One region of the Erwinia rhapontici genome, then DNA from elsewhere that is predicted to be linked to it. Evidence: predicted binding sites of a transcription regulator. Region 1 holds the regulator's gene; the other holds the start of a gene.
What was found. The regulator ArgR, encoded in region 1, controls arginine synthesis, uptake and breakdown. The targets are predictions, from matches to a motif close to ANTGAATAAAAATACANT.
Positions count from the first base shown of each region.

Region 2: the regulator ArgR is predicted to act here: its motif matches at 3,583-3,600, upstream of argE (acetylornithine deacetylase).

Region 1 covers NZ_CP085627.1:530,056-537,649, forward strand. Annotated here, with positions in the region: gene aaeA (p-hydroxybenzoic acid efflux pump subunit AaeA) at 1-310, shown strand, start outside; gene aaeB (p-hydroxybenzoic acid efflux pump subunit AaeB) at 324-2,282, shown strand; gene LJN55_RS02415 (NAD-dependent succinate-semialdehyde dehydrogenase) at 2,421-3,875, shown strand; gene LJN55_RS02420 (barstar family protein) at 3,913-4,182, shown strand; gene yhcN (peroxide/acid stress response protein YhcN) at 4,265-4,528, opposite strand; gene yhcN (peroxide/acid stress response protein YhcN) at 4,621-4,890, opposite strand; gene yhcN (peroxide/acid stress response protein YhcN) at 5,016-5,279, opposite strand; gene argR (transcriptional regulator ArgR) at 5,707-6,177, opposite strand; gene mdh (malate dehydrogenase) at 6,497-7,432, shown strand; gene degS (outer membrane-stress sensor serine endopeptidase DegS) at 7,506-7,594, opposite strand, start outside.
Region 2 covers NZ_CP085627.1:4,845,205-4,852,798, reverse strand. Annotated here, with positions in the region: gene ppc (phosphoenolpyruvate carboxylase) at 1-2,012, opposite strand, end outside; gene argE (acetylornithine deacetylase) at 2,384-3,535, opposite strand; gene argB (acetylglutamate kinase) at 3,707-4,483, shown strand; gene LJN55_RS22335 (argininosuccinate synthase) at 4,633-5,847, shown strand; gene argH (argininosuccinate lyase) at 5,938-7,311, shown strand; gene LJN55_RS22325 (glutathione peroxidase) at 7,398-7,594, opposite strand, start outside.

The DNA of each region.
Region 1 (7,594 bases):
TTATCGTGTCGAAATTACACCGCTGGGCAGCAACCATGTCCTGCATGGCTCGGTCGACAGTGTGGCCGCTGGTGTAACCAACAGCAGCAGTACGGTTGATGGTAAAGGGATGGCGACGATTGACTCCAACCTTGAGTGGGTACGTCTGGCACAGCGTGTGCCGGTGCGAATTCACCTTGACCAGCAGCCGGGTAACCTCTATCCGTCGGGTACCACGGCGACCGTAGTGGTCACAGGCGCGCAAGACCGTCAGGATAAAGATATGTCACCGCTGATGAAGCTGATGCATCGCCTGCGCGAGTTTGGTTGAGGCGGGGCGAATGATGCAGTGGTATCGTCTGCGCTTTCCCATCAAACTGACTTTTGCCATTTTACTGGCGCTGTTTGTCGGCTTTGAATTTAACCTGGAAACTCCGCGCTGGGCGGTGATGACGGCAGCTATCGTTGCCGGGGGCACCGCTTTTGCCGCCGGAGGCGACCCCTTCTCCGGTGCGTTGCGCCATCGCGGCATGTTGCGCATTATCGGCACCTTTATTGGCTGCATTGCTGCCGTGGTGATCATGGTGGCCACCATTCGTGCGCCCGTAGTGATGTTGTTGCTGTGCTGCATCTGGGCGGGTGTCTGCGTGTGGGTTTCTTCACTGATGAAGGTGGAAAACTCTTATGCACTGGGCCTGGCGGGCTACACCGCGCTGATTATCGTGGTCAGCGTGGATGCTAACGGCTCGCTGCTGCTGGCCCCGCAGTTTGCCGTTGAGCGCTGTAGTGAAATCATTATCGGTATTGTCTGCGCTATTCTGGCTGACATGCTGTTCTCACCGCGTTCGATTAAACAGGATATTGATCGGGAAATTGATGCTCTTCTGGTTGAGCAGTACCGGTTGATGCAGCTCTGCGTGTCACATGCGGACAAAGATGAGGTTGATAAATGCTGGGCGGGGCTGGTACGCCGCACCACCGCGCTGAACGGTATGCGCACCCATCTGATGATGGAGTCAGGGCGCTGGCAGAAAGTGGATCGCCGTCTGCGCGTATTGAATACCCTGTCGCTGACGTTGATTACCCAGGCCTGTGAAACCTTCCTTATCCAGAACACCCGGCAAGAATATGTTCCTTCCCAGTTTCATCTGTTCTTCGAAAAGCCGGTTAATAATATTGCGGATATCCATAAGCGGATGAAAGTGATGCGCAGGGTGATTACCGCCAGCGGCAGTAAAAATACGCCGACGACCATTCGCACCTGGGTGGGGGCGGCCAGTCGCTATCTGCTGCTGCTGAAAGGGATCCACACCAATAGCCGTATCAGCCGCATAGAAGAAGATCTCCTGAATGCGGAACCCGTAGTCAAAATGCGTTCGGCTGAAAACCGTCATGCGTTGGTTAACGGCTTACGTACGTTTGTCGCGATTGCCGTTGGTTCACTCTTCTGGCTGTGGACCGGTTGGACCTCCGGCAGCGGTGCGATGGTGATGCTGGCAGTGATTACCTCACTGGCGATGCGCACGCCCAACCCGCTCATGGTCGCCAAAGACTTTCTCTACGGCATGATTGTCGCTATTCCTCTGGGGTCACTGTATTACATGGTGGTGATGCCAAATACCCAGCAAAGTATGCTGCTGTTATGCATCGCTCTGGGTATCATCGCGTTTATCTGCGGCATTCTGATCCAGCGGCGGCAGATCGGTACGCTGGGGGCGCTGGTGGGGACCATTAATATCCTGACGCTTGATAATCCGATGAAGTTTGAAGTCAGCTTGTTTCTCGACAGTGCGCTCGGCCAGGCGATCGGCTGCTTTGTTGCCTTGCTGGTGATCCTGCTGATACGCGATACCTCGAAAGCACGCGTCGGACGGACGCTACTTAATCGCCTGATGTATGCTGCGGTCTCTGCGCTGACGACTAACCCGGCACGGCGTAAAGAGAACCACTTGCCTGCGCTCTATCAGCAACTCTTTATGCTGCTGAATATCTTCCCCGGTGACATCGACAAATACCGGCTGGCGCTGACGCTGATCATTGGTCATCAACGTATGCGTGATGCCGATGTGCCCGTAAATGCCGATCTCTCTGCGTTCCACAAGCAGATGCGCCATACCGCTGACCGGGTTATCTCCTCCAGCAGTGAAATTAAAAAACGCCATTACTTTGAACGCTTGCTGGCAGAGTTTGAGATCTATCAGCAAAAGCTGGAACAGTATGACGCCCCGATCGGTGTGACCGAGCCGGTTGCACGACTGGCTGCGATGCTGAAAAAATATCAGAATACCCTGATCGAGATTTGATCACCTCGCTGACAGCATCCGCTGTCAGCGCTTTTCCTTGCCTGATTCCTTTCTCTGATGCCACTCCGTCATAAAACGACCGTCATTTGCCATCTATACTTATTGCCAGGCAAATGAAAACCGTATCAGGAGACAACGATGGCCCTCTCAACGCTTAAGGATAACGAACTGTTTCAGACTGGCTTTCTGGTCAATGGCCGCTGGCAGCAGGCGACGAACACCTTTGACGTGCTCAACCCCGCGACCGGGGAAGTGATTGCTCAGGTGGCAAAAGCGGGCAAAACAGAAACTGAGCAGGCCATTGCGGCAGCGGCAGCGGCTTTCCCGGGCTGGCGTGCCCAGACCGCCAAACAACGCGCGGAAATTCTGCAACGCTGGTATCAGCTTATCCTTGAAAACAAAGCCTGGCTGGGGCGTCTGATGACCGCCGAACAGGGTAAACCATTAAAAGAGGCAGAGGGCGAGGTGGAGTATGCTGCCAGCTTCATTCAGTGGTTTGCTGAACAGGCGAAGCGTGCGAATGGTGAAATCATTCCTCCGGCAAAGCCGGGCAGCCGCATTCTTGCCACGCGTGAACCTGTTGGGGTGGTTGCCGCCATTACACCGTGGAATTTCCCCATGGCCATGCTGACTCGCAAACTGGGTCCGGCGCTGGCTGCTGGCTGTACCGGCGTGATCAAACCCGCTAATAACACGCCGCTTTCTGCCTTCGCCTTGCTGGCGCTGGCGAAAAAAGCGGGCGTGCCCGATGGCGTTCTGAATGCAGTCGCCGGCGATACGCAGGCGATCAGTGATGCCATTATGGCGAGCAATCAGGTGCGGAAAATCTCCTTTACCGGTTCCACACAAGTTGGCAAGTTGCTGATGCGCAATGCGGCCGAGACGCTGAAAAAGGTTTCAATGGAGCTGGGGGGCAACGCACCCTATATCGTCTTTGACGATGCGGATATTGATGCGGCGGTGAAAGGGGCGATTGCTAATAAATTCCGTAATGCCGGGCAGGTCTGCGTCAGCGTGAATCGCTTCTTTATCCATAACCGTGTTTACGATCGCTTCGTTAGTCAACTGGCGGAGGAAGTGAAAAAGCTGAAGGTGGGTAACGGAATGGAAGAGGGCGTGGTGATCGGGCCGCTAATAGACGCCTCCGCGCTTAAAAAAGTCGAAGAACATGTCAACGATGCCGTGGCACAAGGCGGCAGGCTGGTGACCGGTGGTGCGCGTCATGCGCTGGGGGGGAATTTCTGGCAACCCACCGTGATTGCGGAAGCGAATGAAACCATGAAACTGGCCCATGAAGAGACCTTCGGTCCGGTGGCCGCGTGCTTCCGTTTTGATACGGAAGAAGAGGTCGTCCGCCGGGCGAATGATACCGAGTTTGGTCTGGCCGCCTACTTCTATACACAAAATCTGCAGCGGGTATTCCGCGTCTCTGCCGCGCTGGAAAGTGGCATGGTGGGAGTGAATGAGTGTGCGGTCTCTACTGAGTTGGCGCCGTTCGGTGGCATCAAAGCCTCCGGACTGGGGCGGGAAGGTTCGGTTCTGGGGCTTGAAGAGTTTATGGAAGTCAAAGCCCTGCATATTGGTGGGCTGTAGCCCCACGCCCGGTTGTGTGTCCTGCGGAGCAGCCAGCATGAGAAAAGAGAGTTTCGATTTTAATGTGATTGTCGACCAGGCGCATTTCTACCGCCAGTTCAGTGAACGGTTTGCATTAACGGCGAGTGTGATAAGCGATTTGGATAGCCTGTGGGATGCCATCATTCAGCCGCAGGTGCCGCTACCGCTGGAGATTGAGTTTATCCATCTGGGAAGTGGTCAGAAACGACGATATGGCGCACTGATTTTGCTCTTTGATGAAGCGGAAGAGGAACTTGAGGGCCAGCTCCGCTTTAACGTCAGGTAAAAAGGGCAAAAAAAGGGCCCCGGCGAACGGGGCCAAAAAGGTCGTCTGGCCTGCCCATCATGGGCAGTGCATTGACGAGGAATTACTTATAGAGCTCGGCGGTGGCGTGCCAGCTGTCCTGATTACGTGCTTCAATAATGCGATAAGCACTGGCACCTTCACGATCGGCTTTTTGTGACAGCTGCTGACGAATATCCGACGGTGTACCCGCCACGCCACTCAACGTAATTGTCCCCGCAGATTGCAGATTTTCAGCCTGTTGGCTGTTGACCAGCTGTGCAGCAGATGCGCCAAAGCTGACGACAGAAAACAGACCCAATGCAGCGATGGTTGTTTTAATTTTCATGATTAATCTCCTCATTGTGACCAACAACCTGCGGATTCAACATCATGACCGCAGTCATGTCACGGATGGGTGCAGCAGCACCCGATACGATGTTATTTATACAGTTCAGCGGTGGCGTGATAGTTACCGTCGTTACGTGCTTCGATGACACGGTAAGAGGTTGCGCCCTGCTGGTCCGCTTTCTCTGACAGCGCATGACGGATATCCATTGGCGTTCCGTCGATACCGCTGACGCTTACGGTGCCGACAGATTGCAGGTTCTGGCTGGCGACCTGCTCATTGGTCACCAGATTCGCGGCGCTGGCGCCGAATGACAGAACAGAAGCAAGACTCAATGCAGCGATGGTAAAAGTGGTTTTCATGATGATGACTCCAGAATTAGGGTTTCGCGGTAACCGAAAGGGCTTAAAAGCGTTTTTTATACTTGGGGTTACCGTATTTCATTAATTAATTAACTAATAAATAGACGTCCAGGTGACTGACTGAATTATTTGTACAATTCCGCTGTCGCGTGCCAGTTACCGTTCTCATAGTCTTCGATAACGCGGTAAGCGCTGGCGCCTTTCTCAGTTGCTTTATTATTCAGAGCCTGATGGATATCCATCGGCGATCCGGCGACACCGCTGACGCTAATGACGCCGATAGATTGCAGATTCTTAGCCTGATCGGCGTTAACAGATTCAGCGGCAAAAGAACCAAATGACAGCGCAGATAACACGCTCAATGCAGCAATAGTAGTTTTAACGTTCATGATATTTTCCTCGTCAACTGTTTTTATCTTTTTACGTACTGTGATTTGCATCACGAAAACAAGTATAGATCTAATAACGTAAAAAATTAATAGCATGCTAATAATTTTTTGTTGGGATTCTTCTGGCGTTATGGCATTTTTAATAACCAGCCGTTATAAAAAACGCTTATATTTTACCCAGCCCCTGTTAAATACGTGTAAAAACATCGCACTGCGTGATATTAGCGATTTGTGCGCTTATTAGGGGTTGATCACATTGCTGAAATAATTTTTGGCAGTGGTAGCCGCAAGGAACCGGGTGAGAAGGGAGTGGGATATGCTGCTGTTGGTTGTTTTATCAGGGAAATAAAAAAGGGCCGATCAGTATCAGCCCTAAGTAAAATGCATGGACAGCGGGTGTTGCCGCCAGGTTAACGCCAGTGGTGCCTTATAACTCTTGCTCGAAGAGTACCAGCACCGCATCGTAGAGTTGCTTCACCGAGAAGGCGCGTGCAGGCGTAATAAAGATGGTGTCATCTCCGGCGATGGTTCCAAGAATACCTTCTGCTTTACCCAGTGAATCCAGCAGGCGTGCAATCAACTGTGCGGCACCCGGGCTGGTGTGAATCACAACCAGTGCATCGTTAAAGTCGATATCCAGTACCAGGTTTTTTAGCGGACTGGTGGTGGTCGGCACGCCCAGTTCTGCTGGCAGGCAGTAAACCATCTCCATTTTTGCATTGCGCGTGCGCACTGCGCCGAACTTCGTCAGCATACGTGACACTTTCGACTGATTGATATTCTCGAAGCCTTCTTCTTGCAGTGCGCTGACAATCTCGCCCTGCGAGCTGAATTTTTCTTCCTTGAGTAAGGCTTTGAATGCCTTGATCAGGTCTTCTTGTTTTGATGGGTTACGCATAGGTTACCGATAAAAGGGGGGTTATCAAGGGATACCCTCAGCGGGATATTACATTAATATGCAATAAAATGAATGTTTATGCAAATGAGAAATCGGGCGCGGAGCCATTCAAGGCCGTCTCCGCAACAGTTTACCAAATTTTATCGGCGAAAAAAAACGTGCTGACGCCGTGCTGAAATGCGCACTTTGTGAACACTTTGTTATAATGTTGAGGTTGTTCCACAACGCGCTAAAGGTGTAATGTAACGCCCAATCACGATGTATTTGTATACTGATTTCCCGGCACATGTAATGTTCAAAAAATAATAAGGAGTTTAGGATGAAAGTTGCGGTCCTCGGTGCAGCAGGTGGTATTGGTCAGGCTTTGGCCCTCCTGCTTAAAACTCAGCTTCCGGCAGGCTCAGAACTCTCCCTCTATGATATCGCTCCGGTTACCCCCGGTGTCGCGGTTGATTTAAGCCATATCCCTACAGCAGTCAAAATTGAAGGTTTCAGCGGTGAAGATGCGACTCCTGCGCTTAAGGGTGCTGACGTAGTGCTGATTTCTGCTGGTGTTGCACGTAAACCTGGTATGGATCGTTCAGATCTTTTCAACGTAAATGCCGGCATTGTGCGTAATCTGATTGAGCAGGTCGCCTCAACCAGCCCAAAAGCACTGATTGGTATCATCACAAACCCGGTCAATACCACGGTAGCGATTGCTGCTGAAGTGCTGAAGAAAGCAGGTGTTTACGACAAAAATAAACTTTTTGGTATCACGACCCTCGATATCATTCGTTCGAACACATTTGTTGCTGCCTTGAAAGGCAAGCAGCCTGAAGAACTCAATGTGCCGGTGGTTGGTGGACACTCCGGCGTGACGATCCTGCCATTGCTGTCGCAGATCCCTGGCGTGACATTTACCGAGCAGGAAGCCGCTGAACTGACGAAACGTATTCAGAATGCGGGTACTGAAGTGGTCGAGGCAAAAGCGGGTGGCGGCTCTGCAACTTTGTCGATGGGCCACGCGGCTGCGGTCTTTGGTTTGTCTCTGGTGCGTGCTCTGAAAGGCGAAAGCAACATTGTTGAATGTGCTTATGTTGAAGGAGATGGCGAGTATGCGCGTTTCTTCTCACAGCCGTTGCTGCTGGGCAAAAACGGTATTGTCGAACGTCGTCCGATCGGTGCACTGAGTGCGTTTGAACAGCAGTCGCTGGATGGCATGTTGGACACGCTGAAGAAGGATATTACTCTCGGCGAAGAGTTCGTTAAGTAACTTACCCCTTCATATATGGCACCCGTAGCGGTGCTGTTCACCCCGGCTCTGTCCGGGGTGGATGTCTGTCAAACTACTGCGTCTGATTCTCTTCCGGGTATTCCTGAACCGTGACTGGCAGCGTCATCTTTTTACCCTCACGGCTGATTTCTACGTTAATCA
Region 2 (7,594 bases), 740 kb from region 1:
TAGCCACGATACATTTTGCAGGAAACATCAGAGAGCTGATCCATGATGCTGTTCCACTCTGCTTTCGGCTCCGGTGGTGGCAGCAGGTTAGCTTCGAGGATCGCGCCGGTGTACAGCGACAGGCTGCTGATGGTGACTTCTGGCAGGCCGTATTTGAAGCGGATCATCTCACCCTGTTCGGTGACACGCAGGCCACCTTTCAGGCTGCCCGGAGGCTGAGACAGCAATGCCGCATGCGCTGGCGCACCACCACGGCCGATTGAGCCACCGCGTCCATGGAACAGCGTCAGGGTGATACCCGCTTTCTCGCAGGTTTTGATCAGTGCATCCTGGGCCTGGTATTGTGCCCAGCTTGCTGCCATCACGCCCGCATCTTTCGCGGAGTCAGAATAGCCAATCATCACCATCTGTTTGCCCTGAATCAGGCCGCGATACCAGTCAATGTTGAGCAGCTGGCTCATCACGTCGTTGGCGTTATTCAGGTCATCGAGGGTCTCAAACAGCGGTGCGACCGGCATGGCGTAAGTAATGCCCGCTTCTTTCAGCAGCAGGTGAACCGCCAGCACGTCTGACGGCGTTTTCGCCATCGAGATCACATAGGCAGCAATCGAACCCTGAGGCACTTCTGCGGCCACGCGGCAGGTATCCAGCACTTCTTTGGTGTCGGCGCTGGGTTCCCACTGGCGCGGCATCAACGGACGCTTGGAATTCAGTTCACGGATCAGGAAGGCCTGTTTGTCGGCCTCTGACCAGCTTTCATAGTCGCCAAGACCGAGGTAACGGGTGATCTCTGCAATGGCTTCAGTGTGGCGGGTACTCTCCTGGCGCAGGTCAATACGCACCAGTGGAACGCCAAAGCACTTCACGCGGCGCAGGGTATCAAGAAGCTGACCGTTCGCGATGATGCCCATGCCACACGCCTGCAGTGACTGGTAGCAGGTGTACAGTGGTTCCCACAGCTGGTCGTTGGAGATCAGTAAATTGGCCGGGCGTGGTAAGCGCTCGCCCTTCAGGCGGCGTTCGAGATAAGCCTGAGTGCTCATCAGCTGGCCACGGAGGTTTTTCATGATCTCGCGGTAAGGTTCCAGGGCTTCCGGGTTACCACACAGCTCACGGACTTCTGGCGTACATTCAGACATCGACAGCTCAGAAACCAGCACGGCGATATCACGCAGGAACAGGTCGGTCGCTTTCCAGCGGCTCAGTTGTAAAACATGGCGAGTGATGTCGGCCGTGACGTTCGGGTTGCCGTCGCGGTCGCCGCCCATCCAGGAGGTAAATTTCACGGGGACAAAATCAACCGGCAGGGTGTAACCAAAAGCGGCTTCAACCTGTTCGTTTAGCTCGCGCAGGAAGTGAGGAACACCTTCCCACAGGCTGTTTTCGACGACCGCAAAGCCCCATTTAGCTTCATCGACCGGTGTCGGGCGGTATTTACGAATTTCATCGGTATGCCAGGCCTGTGCAACCAGCTGACGCAGGCGGCGCATGATCTTGCCGTGGTCATAATCAGACAGGTCATTGTGATCCAGCTGTTGCAGGCAGGTATTCACTTCTACCAGCTTATGGATCAAGGTGCGGCGGGTGATTTCAGTCGGGTGCGCGGTCAGAACAAGTTCAAGCGACAGGGACTCAATAGCTTCACGAACGGCGGCTTCGGTCAGGTCCGGCTGCTGCTTCAGGCGTTCAAACGTCTTTGCCAAGAGCTCCGGGTGATTCGCACCTTCGCCTTTTGGCGAAATGGTGTGGTACTGCTCGGCCACGTTGGTCAGGTTGAGGAACTGGCTGAAAGCGCGGGCAACCGGCAACAGTTCGTCATTGGACAGATTTTGCAGCGTGGACAGCAACTCTTGACGGTGGGCATCATTTCCCGCACGTGATGACTTAGAGAGCTTACGGATGGTTTCTACCTGGTCCAGGATGTTCTCTCCCAGTGCATCCTTAATCGTATCCCCGAGCAGTTTGCCGAGCATACTGACATTACTTCGCATTGCGGAATATTGTTCGTTCATATGACCCCTGACACCCTTCTTGTATTTGTAACTTTAATATCCGTCATACTTGAAGCTGCAACTACGTTGGCTGCTCTCACTCACCCGAATCACTGACTAATGTAAGCTCATCGGGACTCGCTCTTTTGCCGCCTTGCTGCAACTTCAACTATTTTGGCTATAAATAACCCTTGTGGGCATAACTTAGCCTTTTATCTAGCCACGTTAGCAACCATTCGTCAATTGACTTAAATTTGCCGCATCGTGACGCTAAATAGCGGGAATTTATGAAATTTAATTACAACGGAGTGAGATAAGTTATTCTTATCAACCAGAATAATTGAAATCGGTGGCAAACGGCTGTTTTGGCAGTCATTTACCCCCTTTTTTACTCAGTGATGGCAAAAATGATGCACCACCTGGGCGATTAACTCCCGGGTAGGTTTGATAAATGCCGTGTCAATAAATTCATCCGGCTGGTGTGCCTGATCGATCGATCCTGGGCCTAAAACCAGCGTCGGGCAGATTTCCTGAATAAATGGCGCCTCGGTACAGTAGTTCACTACTTCCGTTTCTGTCCCCAGCAATTTCTCCACGACCTGTACCAGCTGATGCTCGCGCGGGCACTCATAACCCGGGATCGGGGGATGCAGTTCACCCACGGTCAGGCGGCCTGGCCAGCGTGCACTGACGGGTGCCAGCGCTTCATTCAGCAAACCGTCAAGGTCGCTTAACGTCAGGCCTGGCAGTGGGCGGATATCCATATGCAATTCACAACAGGCGCAGATACGGTTGGCAGCGTCGCCACCGTTGATATGGCCAAAGTTCATGGTCGGATAGGGAATGGCGAATCCGTCATGGTGGTAGCGCGTTTTTAGCGTATTACGCAGTTCCATCAGTTGGGTAATCGACTCGTGCATCAGCTCAATGGCGTTGACGCCGCGTCCTGGATCGCTTGAGTGGCCGGACTGGCCCTGAATGCGAATCACATTGGAGAGATGGCCTTTGTGGGCGCGAACCGGTTTCAGTGAGGTGGGTTCACCGATAATGGCGCAGTCCGGGCGCAGGCTGGTGGTTTCTGAGAAAAACTTCGCGCCTGCCATCGTGGTTTCTTCGTCAGCGGTGGCGAGGATATACAGCGGTTTTTTCAGCGTTGAAACGTCAATATCACGCAGGGTATCTAAAATGAAGGCGAAGAAGCCTTTCATATCGGCGGTGCCCAGACCGTACAGTTTGTTGTCGTGCTCGGTCAGGGTAAAGGGATCGCGCGTCCAGCGGCCATCGTCGAAGGGAACGGTATCGGTATGACCCGCCAGCAGCAGCCCGCCGGCGCCGTGGCCGCTCTTCGCCAGCATATTGAATTTGTTGCGCGTACCGGGAACGGGTTGGACTTCCACGCTGAAGCCAATATCGCGGAACCAGCCGGCCAGTAAATTGATTAAAGTCTGATTACTCTGATCGAGCGCACTGTCGGTTGCACTGATTGATGGCGTAGCAATCAACTGGCGGTAAATCTCGATAAAAGGGGGTAATTTTGTCTTCACTGTTGACAGTCCTTGAGTTAGGATAGTATCAATATTCATGCATTAATAGTGAATAAAAATACATTAACGACGACCGGATGGAAACCGATAAATTTGTCTTCCACGGTAGCAGTTCAACAGGCGTTTTGGCAGCCCTGAAGCGCAATGACTCACAGTGAGCGAGTGACTTTCATGACAAATCCGTTAATTATCAAGTTGGGTGGTGTGTTGCTGGACAGCGAAGAAGCGCTGGAGCGGCTGTTTGACGCCCTGGTGACCTACCGTGCTGCCCACCAACGCCCACTGCTGATTGTTCACGGTGGTGGCTGCCTGGTGGATGAGCTGATGACTAAGCTTGCGCTGCCGGTGAAGAAGAAAAACGGCCTGCGCGTGACACCCGCCGATCAGATTGACATTATTACCGGCGCACTGGCCGGGACGGCGAACAAAACCCTGCTGGCCTGGTCGAAAAAACATGGCATTGATGCCGTTGGCCTGTGCCTCGGTGACGGCGGCAGCGTCAATGTGGCGCAGTTTGATGATGAACTCGGGCACGTGGGCCTGGCAACACCGGGATCGCCACGGTTGATCGCCACACTGCTGGAGGCGGGTTATCTGCCAGTCGTGAGTTCGATAGGTATTACTCAGGATGGCCTGCTGATGAACGTTAACGCCGATCAGGCCGCGACGGCGCTGGCCGCCACTCTGGGTGCAGACCTGATTCTGCTCTCTGACGTGAGTGGTATTCTCGATGCCAATAAACAACGCATTGAAGAGATGACGGCGGAGAAAGCGGAACAGCTGATTGCTGATGGCGTGATCACTGACGGCATGATCGTCAAGGTGAATGCCGCACTGGACGCTGCCCGTACCCTGGGCCGTCCGGTAGATATTGCCAGCTGGCGCCATGCTGAACAGCTGCCAGCCCTGTTTAACGGCGTGTCTATTGGCACCCGTATCCTCGCTTAATTATAAACCTTTCCCGAAAAATTTCGGGTTGCAGCAAGGCGGCGACGGAATGAATCCCCGGGAGCTTAGTTCACTAAGTGACTGGGGTGAGTGTAGGAAGCCAACGTAGTTGCAGCGTGAAAGATGATGGGAAATTGAAGGAAGAGACAATGCAAGATAAAAGCATCAAGAAAATCGTACTGGCTTACTCCGGCGGTCTGGATACTTCGGCCATTATTCCGTGGCTGAAAGAGAACTACGGCGGCTGTGAAGTGGTGGCATTCGTGGCCGATATCGGTCAGGAACGTGGCGATCTGGAAGGTGTAGAGCAGAAAGCGCTGCAATCCGGTGCATCCGAATGCCACGTTGTGGACCTGCGGGAAGAGTTCATCAGCGAGTACGTGTATCCGGTGCTTCAGACTGGTGCCCTGTATGAAGGCACCTACCTGCTGGGGACGTCAATGGCGCGCCCAATTATCGCTAAAGCTCAGGTCGAGCTGGCACTGAAAGTGGGGGCAGATGCACTGTGCCACGGCGCAACCGGTAAAGGTAATGACCAGGTGCGTTTCGAAACCACCTATACCGCACTGGCTCCGCAGCTGAAAGTGGTGGCACCGTGGCGCGAGTGGAACCTGCGTTCCCGTGAAGCCCTGCTGGACTACTTGAAAGAACGTAATATCCCGACCACCGCGTCGCTGGAAAAAATCTACAGCCGTGATGAAAACGCATGGCATATCTCGACCGAAGGCGGCGTGCTGGAAAGCCCGTGGAACGCACCGAACAAAGATTGCTGGGTATGGACCGTGGATCCGCTGGAAGCACCAGACCAGCCGGAGCAGGTGACCGTTGCCGTTGAGAAAGGCCGCGTAGTTGCCGTCAACGGTGAAGCGTTAAGCCCGTTCGGCTGCCTGGACAAATTGAATGCTATCGGTGCCCGTCACGGTGTTGGCCGTATCGATATCGTGGAAAACCGCCTGGTGGGCATCAAGTCACGTGGCTGTTACGAAACCCCGGGCGGCACCATCATGGTGAATGCGCTGCGTGCGGTTGAGCAGCTGGTTCTGGACCGTGACAGCTTCAAATGGCGCGAGCAGCTGGGCCTGGAAATGTCCTACGTGGTTTACGATGGTCGTTGGTTCGCGCCACTGCGTAAATCCATTCAGGCATCCGCCGCTGCCCTGGCAGAAGAAGTGAACGGTGAAGTGGTTCTGCAACTGTATAAAGGCCAGGTCACCGCGATTCAGAAGAAATCTGCTAACAGCCTGTACTCTGAAGAGTTTGCGACCTTCGGTGAAGATGAAGTATACGATCACCGTCATGCTGGCGGCTTTATCCGTCTGTTCTCACTCTCGTCACGCATCCGTGCGCTGAACGAGAAGAAGTAATTTTTTGGGCGAGGCAACTCGTCCCTACAGGTATTCGTAGGGGCGGCACATGTGCCGCCCTTATTACATTATTTGAATGGAGTACGCATCATGGCACTTTGGGGTGGACGGTTTACGCAGGCAGCAGATCAACGTTTCAAGCTCTTCAATGACTCACTGCGCTTCGACTATCGTCTGGCAGAGCAGGACATCACTGGTTCCATTGCCTGGTCCAAAGCGCTGGTGACGGTCAATGTATTAACCACAGAAGAACAGCAGCAGCTGGAAGTGGCGCTGAATGTTCTGCTGGAAGACGTGCGCGCGAACCCACAGCAAATTCTGGAAAGCGATGCCGAAGATATTCACAGCTGGGTGGAAGGCAAACTGATTGACAAGGTCGGTGCGCTGGGTAAAAAACTCCACACTGGCCGTAGCCGTAATGACCAGGTCGCTACCGATCTGAAACTGTGGTGTAAAGCGCAGGTCAGCGAACTGCTGATCGCCACACGCCAGTTCCAGCAGGCGCTGGTGGCGACGGCGGAAGCCAATCAGGACGCCGTCATGCCGGGCTATACCCACCTGCAACGTGCCCAGCCGGTGACGTTTGCACATTGGTGCCTGGCCTACGTTGAGATGCTGGCACGCGATGAAAGCCGCCTGCAGGATACGCTGAAGCGTCTTGACGTCAGCCCGTTGGGCTGTGGCGCACTGGCCGGAACCGCGTACGAAATCGACCGTGAGCAACTGGCAGGCTGGTTAGGTTTTGCCTCCGCGACCCGTAACAGCCTGGACACCGTGTCTGACCGTGACCATGTGCTGGAACTGCTGTCTGATGCGTCCATCGGCATGGTTCACCTGTCGCGTTTCGCGGAAGATCTGATCTTCTTCAACACCGGCGAATCCGGTTTCGTTGAGCTGTCCGATAAGGTCACTTCGGGGTCATCCCTGATGCCGCAGAAGAAAAACCCGGATGCGCTGGAGCTGATCCGTGGCAAAGTCGGCCGCGTACAGGGCGCATTGACCGCGATGAGCATGACCCTGAAAGGTCTGCCTCTGGCGTATAACAAAGATATGCAGGAAGACAAAGAAGGGCTGTTTGATGCGCTCGATACCTGGTCTGACTGCCTGCATATGGCCGCACTGGTGCTGGATGGTATTCAGGTGAAACGCCCACGTTGCCAGGAAGCCGCTGAGCAGGGTTACGCGAATTCGACGGAGCTGGCGGATTATCTGGTCGCGAAAGGCGTGCCATTCCGTGAAGCGCACCATATTGTAGGTGAAACCGTGGTCGAAGCGATTAAACAGGGTGTGGCGCTGGAAGCGCTGACGCTGGGTGATTTACAGAAGTTCAGCAGTGTGATCGGAGAGGATGTGTACCCGTTCCTGTCTCTGCAATCTTGCCTGGATAAGCGTAACGCGAAAGGCGGTGTCTCTCCGCATCAGGTATCAAAAGCGATTACTGAAGCGAAACAGCGTCTGGCGTAATGCCTTTTGTGTCAGGCATGCATAGGGTCAGGTATGCCTGACCCCTGGGATGACATAGGGGATGGGTATGCCCATCCCTGTTCGGTTTATGCCGTAAAGAACTGCTCTAAATCATCGCTTCCGCCAATATGGCGACCACCGATAAACACCTGCGGCACAGTGGCACGGCCAGTAACGGCGCGCAAACTGACGGTCGTGGCATCCTGGCCCAGCACGATCTCTTCGAACTGAATTCCACGATCTAACAGCATCTGTTTGGCTTTCGCGCAGAATGAACAGCCTG